DNA from 3 places in the Arthrobacter sp. BI5 genome. Region 2 is predicted to be linked to each of the others. Evidence: riboswitches for the same ligand, from Rfam matches in the RefSeq annotation. Region 2 holds a riboswitch; each other region holds the start of a gene.

Region 1 (4,352 bases), 1.2 Mb from region 2:
ACCCCGCCCCGCATCGCGGCCAGGCAGCGGACCTTAGCGAACGGCGACGCGGATCCGGTTGCGCCACGGATCATCGAAGCGCAGCTCGGCCCCGGTGTGGTGGGACTTCACGCCGGCGGTCTTGAGCCGGTCGGCGAGGGCGCCGACGTCGTCTCCGGAGGGAACCTCGATGAGCACTTCGCCCAGGCCCAGGGTGTCGTGGCGGGGCCCGGCGCCGCGGCTGTTCCAGACGTTCATGGCCATGTGGTGGTGGTAGCCGCCGGCGGAGACGAACAGGGCCTGGCCGTGCCAGCCCGCCGTCTTCTCGAAGCCGAGCGTCCCGACGTAGAAGTCGTGGGCGGACTGCACGTCGCCGACCTGCAGGTGGACGTGCCCGACGCCGGCATCGGCCTCGCGCTGTCCGGCCACCGACGCTTCGGTGAGGTGCTGCTCGAGGTAGCGCTGCGGCGGCAGGGCGAGGCTGTCCATCACCACGTTCTTGCCGTCCCAGGACCAGGCGTCGCGGGGCCGGTCCCAGTACAGCTCGATGCCGTTGCCCTCCGGGTCGTTGAAGTAGAAGGCTTCACTGACGAGGTGGTCGGCGCTGCCGGTGAAGGACTGCGGCTCGTACTGCGCGGCGGAGGCGACGGTGGCGGCCAGTGAGGGCTGGTCCTCGAACAGCAGGGCGGTGTGGAAAAGGCCGGCCTCGCCGCGGGAGGGCAGGTTCAGCCCGGGGGCGGGGGCCAGGTGGACCAGGGGCTTGCGCTTGCGCCCGAGGTAGAGGCCGCCGTCCTGCTCGGCGACGATGTCCAGGCCGAGGGCGCGCTGGTAGTAATCGGTCATGACCGACATGTCCCCGACCTTGAGCATCACGGTGCCCATGGTGAGTTCGGCGGGAAGGAGATCCTGGGTGCTGGCTTCTGCGGTCATCGAAACGCTCCGGTGGTCCTGTGGCCACCGACCTTCGGTGACCTTGCATAGACTTAAATTACTTGAAGCTTCAATTTATTCCTAATGCGGGACATGCCCTCGACCGACCAGTTCCCCGCGCAGCACGATGCCCCGGGGCTCGCGCAGGGTCGCAAGGTTCCGGCGGGGGTCCTCGGCGCAGACGAGCACGTCCGCGCTGGCTCCTTCGGCGATCGACTCGGCGCCGAGCCAGCCCCGGGCGGCCCAGGTTCCGGCGTCGAGGGCGGCAGCGGCCGGGAGTCCGGCGGCGTGCAGGGCCTCGACTTCATCGACGATCCGGCCGTGTTTGATGACGCTGCCCGCGTCCGTCCCGGCGTAGATGGCCACGCCGGCTTCGTACGCTTCCAGGATCCGCTCGGCCCGGCGTTCCCAGAGTGAGCGCATGTGCGCGGCGTAGCGCGGGAACTTGCCTTCGGCCTGGGCCGCGATGTCCGGGAAGGTGGCAATGTTGATCAGCGTGGGCACGATCGGCACGCCCTGTTCGACGAAACGGGGCAGGTGCCGGGGCAGCAGCCCGGTGCCGTGTTCGATGCAGTCAATCCCGGCGTCGAGCATGTCATCAAGGGTGTCTTCCGCGAAGCAGTGCGCCGTGACGCGGGCGCCCTCGTCGTGCGCCGCCCGGACGGCGTCTTTGACGGCCCCGGCCGGGAAGCTGGCGGCGAGGTCGCCGGCGTCGCGGTCGATCCAGTCCCCCACCAGCTTGACCCAGCCGTCCCCCGCGCGGGCCTGCTTGCGCACGGCCTCCACCAGGCCCCCGGGTTCAACCTCGATGGCGAAGCCCCGCAGGTACCGGCGCGTCCTCGCGATGTGCCGGCCGGAGCGGATGATGCGCGGCAGGTCGCGCCGCTGCTGGATCCACCGGGTGTCATGGACCGCGCCGGCATCGCGGACCAGCAGGGTCCCGGCGTCGCGGTCGGTCAGGGCCTGCCGCTCCGCGACCTCGTCCGGGACGTCGCCGCCGGGGCCGAGCCCGATGTGGCAGTGCGCGTCGACCAGGCCCGGGATGACCCAGCCGTCCAGGACCAGATCCGGCGCGGCCGCGGGGCGGGTGAAGGTCAGCCTGCCGTCGACGGCCCACAGTCCGCGCCGCTCCTGGTCGGCTGCCGTGAGGACGGGGCCGCTGAATTCGATGATGCTGCTCATGGCCTAAAGCTTAATCCGCATCGCAATCCGCCGGCCCAGCTCATCCAGCCCGCATTGGGCTTCGCGTTCCCGCGCGGCGGCCAGGGCACCCGAAGGCCCGGCGACCAGCTCGAAGCCGCAGCTCGCGTAAAAGGGTCCATTGAACGGAACGCCCGCAAAGGTGCACAGCGTCATGGACTCATAACCACGACGGCGGGCCTCGCCGAGGGCTGCCTGCACCAGGGCCCTTCCGATGCCGCGCCCGGCAAAGTCGGGATGCACCGAGAGTTGTTCAAGATGGGCCTGGCCGCAGACTTCGTCGACCCGGGCGAATCCGACCGGAGGGCTTCCGGCGACCAAAACAAAGAGACGATCATCCGGGCCCGCCTGCTCCGGAGCCGGGAACGGCGGGCACCCAAGTTCCACTTCGAGCAGGCGGTCGGCCGCTGCTTCGAGGGCCGGTAGGCCCGGGAGGTCTTCAATGGTCGCGGCCCTGATGCCGGGCAAGGCCCTGCGCTGAATCACGATGCCACGCTAACACGGGGACGACCGGGCTCCCGCGACGGCTTCCCGGCGCCCTGTGGTAGCTTCGTTTACGACCACACGGGTGCCCCTGCAGGGGCTGAGATCAGGCTGGTGCAGCCTGCGACCGTTGAACCTGTCCGGGTAATGCCGGCGAAGGAAGTGAGTAGTTCTTTGAGCGCAACAAATCCACAGCACAGCCCTGCCCGGAACGGAAACGACGCCGCACCAGCGGAGAATCCCGTCAGCGACGCAACTCCCGTGACGCAGTCCCTTAAGTCTCATGCCCTCGCGTATGTCGAAGACGGCGGGATCCGCGTCCCGGTGACGGAAATTGCCTTGGATCCATCCCCTGGCGGCGTCGGGAATCCTCCCTTCCGGGTGTACCGCACCGCGGGACCGGGCAGCGACCCGGTAGTAGGGCTCGCCGGCTTCCGCAGTGAATGGATCGCCGGACGCGGGGACACGGAACCCTACAGCGGCCGGGAACGCAACCTGCTCGACGACGGCAAGTCCGCGGTCCGGCGCGGTGCCGCCTCGGCGGAATGGCGGGGCGCGCCGCCGGAGCCCCGCCGCGCCGTCGAAGGCCGAACGGTCACACAGATGCATTACGCACGACAGGGCATCGTGACACCGGAAATGCGCTTCGTCGCTCTGCGGGAGAACTGCGACGTCGAGCTCGTCCGCAGCGAAGTCGCCGCCGGCCGGGCCATCATCCCCAGCAACATCAACCACCCGGAGTCCGAGCCGATGATCATCGGGAAGGCGTTCCTGGTCAAGATCAACGCGAACATCGGCAACTCCGCGGTCACCAGCTCCATCGCCGAGGAGGTCGACAAGCTCCAGTGGGCCACGCAATGGGGCGCAGACACGGTAATGGACCTGTCGACCGGGGACGACATCCACACCACCCGCGAATGGATAATCCGCAACTCCCCCGTCCCGATCGGCACGGTACCGATTTACCAGGCCCTGGAAAAGGTCAACGGCGAAGCGAACGCCCTGACCTGGGAAATCTTCCGTGACACCGTGATCGAACAGTGCGAGCAGGGCGTCGACTATATGACCATCCACGCGGGAGTGCTGCTGCGGTACGTCCCGTTGACCGCCAACCGGGTCACCGGAATCGTGTCCCGCGGCGGTTCCATCATGGCCGGGTGGTGCCTGGCGCACCATCAGGAGAACTTCCTTTACACACACTTCGACGAGCTGTGCGAAATTTTCGCACGCTACGATGTCGCCTTCTCACTCGGCGACGGGCTGCGGCCGGGGTCGACGGCGGACGCCAACGACGCTGCCCAGTTCGCCGAACTGGACACGCTGGCCGAGCTCACGCAGCGGGCCTGGGAGTTCGATGTCCAGGTCATGGTGGAAGGCCCGGGACATGTGCCGTTCCACCTCGTCAGGGAGAACGTGGCGCGCCAGCAAGAACTCTGCAAGGGCGCGCCGTTCTACACACTGGGGCCGCTGGTCACGGACATCGCACCGGGCTATGACCACATCACCTCGGCGATCGGCGCCACGGAGATCGCCCGGTACGGCACGGCCATGCTGTGCTACGTCACGCCAAAGGAGCACCTGGGCCTGCCCAACAAGGACGATGTGAAGACCGGCGTCATCACCTACAAGATCGCCGCCCACGCCGCCGACCTGGCCAAGGGGCATCCCGGTGCACACGAACGCGACGATGCCCTGTCCAAGGCCCGGTTCGAATTCCGTTGGCGGGACCAGTTCGCACTGTCCCTGGACCCGGTGACCGC
Region 2 (4,352 bases):
CGGGTCTGGAACCGCGCTTTCTGGCGCAAGCCCGAGGACGCCGAACACCCCGACCCCGTACTGCTCGCCGCTCCCGGCGACTCCGCCACCGGCCACCGCGCCGGCCAGCAGAACGTGACCCTGCTGCCGCGGACCATGGTGGGCTCCACCTTGGGCCTGGTGCTGTTCGGGGTGGCGCTGACGGTGTTCGCCGGGCCGCTGTTCCGGGTGGCCGGCCAGTCGGCCGAGGCAATGCTGGACCGGTCAGCCTACATCCAGGCCGTGCTGGGGGACGAGGCGCCGGTCCCCGCGATCGCCGAGCCGCCGCGGCAGGAGGGCGGGAAATGACGCGGAAGAGAATCTCGCTGCGCCAGGAACTGCCGTTGCTGGTCTGGCTGGTCATCGTCTGGGGTGCGCTCTGGCAGGATTTCAGCGCCGGGAACCTGCTTTTCGGTGCGTTGATAGCAGTGGTGGTGGCGCGGCTGTTCTACCTGCCGCCGGTAGAACTGGGCGGCCGGTTCAACGTGCTGCGCGCCGTGCCCTTCGCCGTGATCTTCCTGGGCAAGGTAGTGGCGGCCAGCTTCCAGGTCCTGTACCTGGCCGTGGTCCGGGGCCCGCAGGTGATCAGCGCCGTCGTCGCCGTCCGACTCCGGAGCCATTCCGACCTGCTGGTGACCGCCACCGGGCATGTGATCTCGCTGATTCCGGGGTCCGTGGTGGTAGAAGTGGACCGGTCCACGTCCACGCTCTACATCCACGGCATCAACGTCCGCGACGCTAAGGATGCGGACAAGCTCCGCATGGAGGTCCGCGACACCGAGGCCGCGCTGATCCGGATCATGGGCACCCCGGCCGAACTGTCCGCACTGAAGCAGGAGGTGGGCACATGATGCCGCTGGTCCAGACCATCACCGCCGTCGTGCTCTCCCTCGCAGCGGCCGGCGCGATCATCCGCATCGCCCGCGGGCCCTCGCTGCTTGACCGGGTGCTCGCCGCCGACGTGCTGCTCGCCATCCTGGGCGCGGCGCTGTGCATCGATATGGCCGTGAACCGGCACCTGAACAACCTGATGCTGCTGGTGTCCATCTCCATCATCGGCTTTGTCGGCTCGGTGACCGTGGCCCGTTTCGTGGCAGACCGGAGGAAGCAGCCCAATGAGTCCTGAGACAACCTCGGCCGACGCCGTGATCGACGCCGTCTCCGCCGTGTTCATGGTGGTCGGGGCGCTGATGTCCCTCGGCGCGGCTATCGGCCTGCTGCGCTTCCCCGACCTCATGAGCCGGATGCACGCCGCCACCAAGCCGCAGGTGCTGGGCCTGTTTCTGCTGCTCTGCGCGGTGGGGCTGCAGCTGCGCACCTGGTGGGTGTGGCCGGTGCTGGGGGTGGCATGGATCTTCCAGCTGCTCACGGTGCCGGTCTCGGCCCACATGGTGGGACGCGCCGGCTACCGCACCAAGCACCTGCACCCGGAACTGCTCAGCGCCGACGAGCTCGAAGCCGTCGTCCAGCAGGCGGCCGGCAAACGCGGTTTTACCGACGACGACGACTGACGCCGCCGGCGCGGCCAGTGCACCTCGACGAGGCGCACTGGCTCATGCGCGCTCAGACCAGTGCCTCTAGACCAGGTCCTGGGTCTTGGCGAAGCGGGTGATCGCCCGCTGCGTGCCGCGGTTGGCGAGGACCTGGATGATGGCGCTGACCGACGCCGAGATCAGGGCGAACGTCAGGGCCTGCCGCAGCGTGGTGGGAACGTCGTCGTCGTGGCCCTTCGGCGGCTTGTTGCCGGTGGTCTTTTCCCAGACGGTGTCGACCACCTTGGTGCCGACGAAGCCGGCGAGGAGGCTGATGCCGGTGCCGAGCAGTTTGATGAAGATGTTCATACGTCGTACTCCTTGCGGGAGGAAACAGGGCTTCCCCTAGCCTAGCGTCCCGGTGACGCCGGGCGGCCAAGGACCTCCGTCAGGGCCTCGACCACCAGCTCGTGGTCCGCCTTCTGCGGCAGCCCCGACACGGTGACGGCGCCGACCATCCCGGTGCCGCGCAGGTAAATGGGAAAGGAGCCGCCGTGGGCCGCAAACTCCTGCTGGTCGAACCAGGCGTTGTCCTCGATCCTGCGCCCGGCGGCACGCGCCCGGAGGCCCACCAGCAGCGACGGGACTTCGTACCGCGCGGCGGTGCGCTGTTTGGCCTTGATCCAGCGATCGTTGTCCGGGGTGGCGCCCTCCAGCGCGGCGTCGAACAGCACCTGCTCACCCTTGGTGATGTCGATGGCAATCGGGTGGGCGCGTTGCCGGCCCAGTTCCACCAGGCGGAGCCCAAGGTCAAGGGCGTCGTCCTTGCTGAAGGACTCGAACTGCAGTTCGTCGATCTCCGTCAGGATGCGGCCGATGAGCGCCGCCAGGGCCCCCTGCGGCTGCGGTTCCGCGGAGTCCGGGTCGTACTCGGGGGAAGGAACTGGTGCGTCGCTCATGGGATTCAGCTTCCGTTAGCTGCCCACCGCGGCGCAACCCCAACGGGTGTAAACTGGCCCAGCCCACAAGGGCGATTTTAATACGACAGGGGAGCGCCGCCGTCGGGCATCACTGGAACACTCCAGGGAACCGTAGGTGGGCGCTGAGAGTGCGGACAGCCGCAGACCCTCGAACCTGATCCGGTTAGTACCGGCGCAAGGGAGTCGAGTTCTCAGGGTGCCCGGCGCCCGTGGCGGAAGCCGCGGCGCCGCCGGAACACCCTCCCCTCCTGTACCTCAGGAGGACGACATGACTGATATTTCTGCGAAGCAGACACTCACCACCGGCAAGTACAACTGGCGCGTGGTCGACATTGTGGTGGCGGCGTTGATCGCTGTAGCCGGCGGTGTGATTTTCTGGGCCTGGTCCCAGGGTTCCAACCTTGTTTCCGTTCCGCTCAACGCCGTCTACCCGCCGCTGACCGGGCTCTATGCCGGAGGCTGGATGATCCCCGCGGTGCTGGGCATGCTCATTATCCGCAAGCCCGGAGCGGCACTGTTCTGCGAAACCGTGGCCGCCACGGGCGAGCTGATCATGGGCTCCCAGTACGGCGCGTCCGTGCTGTTCTCCGGCTTCGTCCAGGGCCTCGGCGCCGAACTCATTTTCGCCGCTTTCCTGTACAAGCGGTTCAACCTGCCGGTGTCCCTGCTCGCCGGCGCCGGCGCGGGCCTCTTCTGCGGCCTGAACGACTCCCTCCTGCCGTGGGGCTGGAACATCGCGTACGAAACCGGCGACAAGCTCGCCTACATCATCTTCTGCGCCATCTCCGGAGCCGTCATTGCCGGCGGACTGTCCTGGCTGGCCACCCGCGGCCTGGCCAAGACCGGGGTGCTGGGCTCCTTCGGCTCCCGCAAGGCGGCGTCGGAACCCGTCTTCTCCTGAGGCCCGCACCCGCATGAGAACTTCCGACGCCGTCCGGCCGGCCGCTGTCACCGCCCGCGGCTGGGGCTGGCGGCACGCCGGCCGGCCACGGCCCGCCGTGAGCGGCCTGGATCTGGACATCGGACCGGGTGAGCGTGTGCTGCTGCTGGGGCCGTCCGGCGCCGGCAAGTCCACACTGCTGCATGCCCTGGCCGGGGTGCTCGGGGACAGCACAGCTGCAGCCGCTGCTTCGCCCGCGGCCGCCGCTGACGCCGAGGACTCGGACGAAACGGGCAGCCTGCTGATCGACGGCGCCCCGCCCCGGGCCCGGCGCGGCAGGGCGGGGCTGATGCAGCAGGACCCGGAGACCCAGGTGGTGCTGTCGCGGCTTGGCGACGACGTCGCCTTCGGGGCCGAAAACCTCTCCGTGCCCCCGGCGGAGATCTGGCGCCGCGTGGCGGAGGCGCTCGACGACGTCGGGCTGGGCGGCCTGCCGCTGCAGCACCCGACGTCGTCGCTTTCCGGCGGCCAGAAGCAGCGGCTGGCACTCGCCGGGATCCTCGCGATGCGGCCCGGCCTGCTGCTGCTCGACGAGCCCACCGCCAACCTTGACCCGGCCGGTGTCCTCGAGGTCCGCGACGCCGTGGGACGGTGCCTGGACAAGACCGGGGCCACCCTGGTGGTGGTGGAGCACCGGGTCGCCGTCTGGAAAGACCTCGTGGACCGGATCGTCGTGCTGCAGCCCGGAACCGCCACGGACTCCGCCGTGCTGCTGGACGGGCCCCCGGACCAGGTGCTGGAGCAGGCACGGGACCTGCTCATCGCCGCCGGCGTCTGGGTGCCCGGCCATGTGCCTGCCACCCGGGCCCGTGCCGGCGGAGCCCCCGGGGGTACCCTGTGGGGCGGGGCCGGCGGCGGCGCGGCGGCCGGCCAGCTGCTGCTGGCCGCCGAGGGGCTGGCCGTGTCCCGCGAACGCCCCCGCCGCACCGGTCTGCTGCGGGG
Region 3 (4,352 bases), 1.4 Mb from region 2:
GAGCTGCTCTACGGCGAACCGGACCTGACCATCAAGGTGGTCCGCGACGTCTTCAACGAGGACTTCTCCAAGCTGATCGTCTCCGGTGAGGAAGCCTGGGACACCATCGAGGCCTACGTCACCTATGTGGCTCCGGACCTGGTGGGCCGGCTCGAGAAGTGGACCAAGGACACGGACATCTTCGCTGCCTGGCGCATCGACGAGCAGATCCACAAGGCCCTGGACCGCAAGGTCTTCCTGCCCTCCGGCGGCTCCCTCGTGATTGACCGCACCGAAGCCATGACCGTGGTGGACGTCAACACCGGCAAGTTCACCGGCAGCGGCGGCAACCTCGAGGAAACCGTCACCAAGAACAACCTGGAAGCGGCCGAGGAAGTCGTCCGGCAGCTGCGGTTGCGCGACATCGGCGGCATCATCGTGATCGACTTCATCGACATGGTGCTGGAATCCAACCGCGACCTCGTGCTGCGCCGCATGGTGGAGTGCCTGGGCCGGGACCGGACCAAGCACCAGGTCGCCGAGGTGACCTCGCTGGGGCTCGTGCAGATGACCCGCAAGCGGATGGGCACCGGGCTTCTGGAGGTCTTCGGCGAACAGTGCGAGGCCTGCGCCGGCCGCGGCATCGTCACCCACGACGAGCCGGTCGAACACCGCCGCGCCAACACCGTCGCCGCGGAACACCACGTCCCGCGGACCGAGCACCAGCCCGCCGCCCGCACTGAGCGCAAGCGCCGCCGCGGCAAGGGCGGCCAGGGAGCCGGCGAGTCCATGCCGGCCGCACCCGCCCCGGCGCACGCCGAGCCCACCGAGGCTGAGCGCCACGCCAAGGCAGAAGCGACCCGCGCCGCGCTGGCCAACATCGCCGCCGCCGCGCACGCCGCCCACCTGCACGACGGCGACGCGACAGCAGCGCCCGACGCCGAAACCCGGCAGGCCGCCCTCGATGCGGCCGTGGAGCTGGCTTCGACGGAGGAGGCAGCCGGGCGTCCCGCCGCAGTGCTGACCTTCGGCGGCGAGCAGGTAGCCCTGCCGTTCGTCGAGCACGCGGAGGAGACCCCGCAGCCCGCGCTGACCCTGGACCTGCTCACCGAGGCATTCGCCAACCTGGGCGACGCCGAGGCCGGCAAGCCTGCCGCAGCGGCCCCGGCCGCTGCGGACACCGTAGTGGCGGAAACCGTAGCGCCGGAACCGGCTGCACGGGCCGCGGAGCTCCCGGCGGCGGAACCCGCCGCACCGGTTGCAGCGGCACCGCCCCGCGCCACCCGCGGCCGTGGCCGTGCCCAGACGGCACGGATCCAGCCGCCGAGTGTCCGGAACCGGGAGGCGCAGGCCACCTTCCGGCAGGAAGCGCCCAAGGCACCCGCGGCTCAGGCCCAGGCACCACAGGCACCCGTCCGCCGGGAAGCTGCCAAGGCACCCGCGGCGCAGGCACCCGCAGCACAGGCTCCCGCAGCACCGGCCCGCCAGGCTGCGGCAGTGGAGAGCTCCGCACCCCGCCGGGTGCGCCGGAACCGAAGCGCCAGCCGCGCCCAGGGAGCCGCCAATGAGACGTCCGTGCAGCAGCGCGCGGCCACTCCGTCGGCAGCAGCCGGATCCGTCCATGAAGCCAAGGCCCCGGAGCCGGCGAAGGAAGCCGCGAAGCCCGCGGCCAACGAGCCGGTCATCCTCGGCGTCGGCGTCCCGGCGTCGGAGCTCTAAGACCCAGCAGACACCACGGCCCGCGGGTATCGTGCGGAATCGACGTAACATCGGTCGGTCCGGGCGGTACCCGCGAGCCCGTTAACGGGCGTCCGCCAGGGGGCGCCGTCACGGAAGGTGCGGACGGGGGAGTTGCCGGCGGGGAACGCTAGGCTGGGGGACTGACACGGGGTGCCGCGCATCGAGCCGGCTGAGATCCAGACCCGTTGAACCTGTCCGGTTAGCACCGGCGAAGGGATGTCTCTTGTCTTCATCGACCCAGCCTGCATCTACCCAGCCACTATCAACCCAGCCGCAACCCACCCGGCCGGCCGCAACCCGCCCGGCATCCATCCTGCAGTCCGCCTTCCCGGACACAGGGCGCACCGACCCCGCCGCGGCCACACTGCCGCGGATTCCGCGGGTGCTGGCGATCGCTGGTTCGGACCCCTCCGGCGGCGCCGGCATCCAGGCGGATTTGAAGAGCATCGCCGCGAACGGCGGCTACGGGATGGCCGCCATCACGGCGCTGACGGCCCAGAACACCCGGGGCGTCCGCTCCGTCCACGTGCCGCCGGCATCGTTCCTGACCGCCCAGCTGGAGGCGGTCAGCGACGACATCACCATCGACGCGGTCAAGATCGGCATGCTCGGCGACGCTGCGGTGATCGAGGCCGTCCGGGCGTGGCTCCAGAAGGCCCGTCCCGCCGTCGTGGTCCTGGACCCCGTGATGGTGGCCACCAGCGGCGACCGGCTGCTGCAGGAATCCGCCGAGGCGGCCCTGCGCTCCCTGCTCCCGCTGGCCGACCTCATCACCCCGAACCTGGCCGAACTGGCCATGCTGCTGGACGAACCGCCCGCCGCGGACTGGGCCGGGGCGCTGGAACAAGGCAAGCGGCTTGCCGCCCTGGCCGGCACCACGGTGCTGGTCAAGGGCGGCCACCTCGGCGACATCAACCAGGACAGCGAAGAAGGCAGCCATGACGACGGCGGCGGCTGTCCGGACGCGCTGGTGAACACCGGGGGACTGCTCGGGCAGGAAACGGTGGTCGTGCCGGGCGAGCGGATCGCCACCCGCAACAGCCACGGCACCGGCTGCTCCCTGTCCTCGGCGCTGGCCACGGTGCAGGCGCGTGCGGGGGACTGGGAGGCGGCGCTGCGTGAGGTCAAGCCCTGGCTGCTGGGTGCGCTGCGGGAAGCCGGCCGCCTCGACGTCGGATCCGGCAACGGTCCCGTGCACCATTTCCACCACCTGCAGCCGGCCGCACCGGCCCCGACACAACTGCCCGACGAGGGTGGCTTTGCAGCGGCCCTCGCCGGGCACGCGGCGGCCGGACTGGACGCGATCTACAGCCTGGACTTCATCCGCAGGCTTGCCGACGGCAGTTTGCCGGAGCAGGAGTTCGCCTATTACCTCAGCCAGGACGCCCTCTACCTGAACGGCTACTCCCGGGTGCTGTCCCGCGCCGCCGCCCTCGCGCCGTCGGAAGCCGAACAGCTCTTCTGGTCCCGTTCGGCGCAGCAGTGCCTCGAAGTCGAATCCGAACTGCACCGGAACTGGCTGGCCGGCCGCGCAGCCGCAACCCGGCCGGGACCGGTCACCAAGGCCTACGTGGACCACCTCCACGCGGCGTCGCTCGCCGGCAGCTACGGCGTGCTGGTCGCGGCGGCGCTGCCGTGTTTCTGGCTCTACGCCGAGGTCGGCGCCACGCTGCATGGCGAATTCCTCGCTGCGGGCGCCCCGACGGCGCATCCCTACGCGGAGTGGCTGCGCACCTACGCGGACGAGGCCTTCGCGGAGGCGACCCGGCAGGCGATCAGGTACACCGACGCGGCGGGCCGCGGGGCCTCCGAGGCGGAGCGACGCGCCATGGCAGAAGCCTTCGAGCACTCCTGCCGGTATGAGGTGGAATTCTTCGACGCGCCGAGGCTGCACGCCTGAGCCGGCCCGGGCGATGCAGCCGGTAACATGATGGGGCGCGGTTCCGGAAGGTCGCTGCGGCACCACCTCCTGGGCCCCCTGGCCCACGGTGTGGTGCCTGTCACGCACTACTCGCCGGGACCAGCCTCGTTTGCGACCGAAGGCAAAATTAGCGTAGTCTAGATCTTCGGTGCTTACGCCAACACTTGGGTTATGACCCTGAGGAACAGTTCACCCGCCCTGCGGGCAGGACTTTCCACGGGATAGCTCATGGGTTCCCCCGGGGAATCCACCGGCGTTGAGGCACAGCGTGAGCCGGTCCGAACACTTCGGCCCCAGGTTCCGCACGCAAATCTAGTAATAAACGTCGAGAGAAGTGAGTTCCCCAGTGGTGTACGCGATTGTCCGCGCAGGCGGCCGCCAAGAGAAGGTTTCCGTTGGAGACTTCGTTACCCTGAACCGCGTCCCCGGTGGAGCCGGCAGCACCTTTGAGCTGCCCGCACTGCTCCTGGTGGACGGTGACAAGGTCACGTCTGCAGCCAAGGACCTGGCCAAGGTAACGGTTACGGCTGAGATCCTCGAAGACCTCCGTGGTCCGAAGATCGTCATCCAGAAGTTCAAGAACAAGACCGGTTACAAGAAGCGCCAGGGTCACCGTCAGGAACTGACCAAGGTCAAGATCACCGGTATCAAGTAACTCTTCGTTACTGATCTGGTTCCAACAGTTTCCCCAGAATTTTTGAAAGCAGGCATT

Evidence for each region. Region 2 has a riboswitch for thiamine pyrophosphate ahead of AC1MED_RS17125 (ECF transporter S component). Riboswitches for the same ligand answer to the same signal wherever they lie in the genome.
Region 1: linked by a shared signal. The riboswitch ahead of thiC (phosphomethylpyrimidine synthase ThiC) and the one ahead of AC1MED_RS17125 (ECF transporter S component) in region 2 are both predicted to bind thiamine pyrophosphate.
Region 3: linked by a shared signal. The riboswitch ahead of AC1MED_RS10545 (bifunctional hydroxymethylpyrimidine kinase/phosphomethylpyrimidine kinase) and the one ahead of AC1MED_RS17125 (ECF transporter S component) in region 2 are both predicted to bind thiamine pyrophosphate.

What each region holds. Positions count from the first base shown of each region.
Region 1 is NZ_CM155264.1:2,453,039-2,457,390, forward strand. It holds gene AC1MED_RS11300 (VOC family protein) at 34-909, opposite strand; gene AC1MED_RS11305 (amidohydrolase family protein) at 991-2,091, opposite strand; gene AC1MED_RS11310 (GNAT family N-acetyltransferase) at 2,095-2,595, opposite strand; TPP riboswitch at 2,664-2,771, shown strand; gene thiC (phosphomethylpyrimidine synthase ThiC) at 2,740-4,352, shown strand, end outside.
Region 2 is NZ_CM155264.1:3,689,538-3,693,889, reverse strand. It holds gene AC1MED_RS17155 (Na+/H+ antiporter subunit D) at 1-327, shown strand, start outside; gene AC1MED_RS17150 (Na+/H+ antiporter subunit E) at 324-869, shown strand; gene AC1MED_RS17145 (MrpF/PhaF family protein) at 866-1,144, shown strand; gene mnhG (monovalent cation/H(+) antiporter subunit G) at 1,134-1,529, shown strand; gene AC1MED_RS17135 (DUF4235 domain-containing protein) at 1,596-1,859, opposite strand; gene AC1MED_RS17130 (heme-degrading domain-containing protein) at 1,901-2,449, opposite strand; TPP riboswitch at 2,527-2,669, shown strand; gene AC1MED_RS17125 (ECF transporter S component) at 2,739-3,371, shown strand; gene AC1MED_RS17120 (ABC transporter ATP-binding protein) at 3,385-4,352, shown strand, end outside.
Region 3 is NZ_CM155264.1:2,321,439-2,325,790, reverse strand. It holds gene AC1MED_RS10550 (Rne/Rng family ribonuclease) at 1-1,698, shown strand, start outside; TPP riboswitch at 1,856-1,953, shown strand; gene AC1MED_RS10545 (bifunctional hydroxymethylpyrimidine kinase/phosphomethylpyrimidine kinase) at 2,033-3,619, shown strand; gene rplU (50S ribosomal protein L21) at 3,987-4,295, shown strand.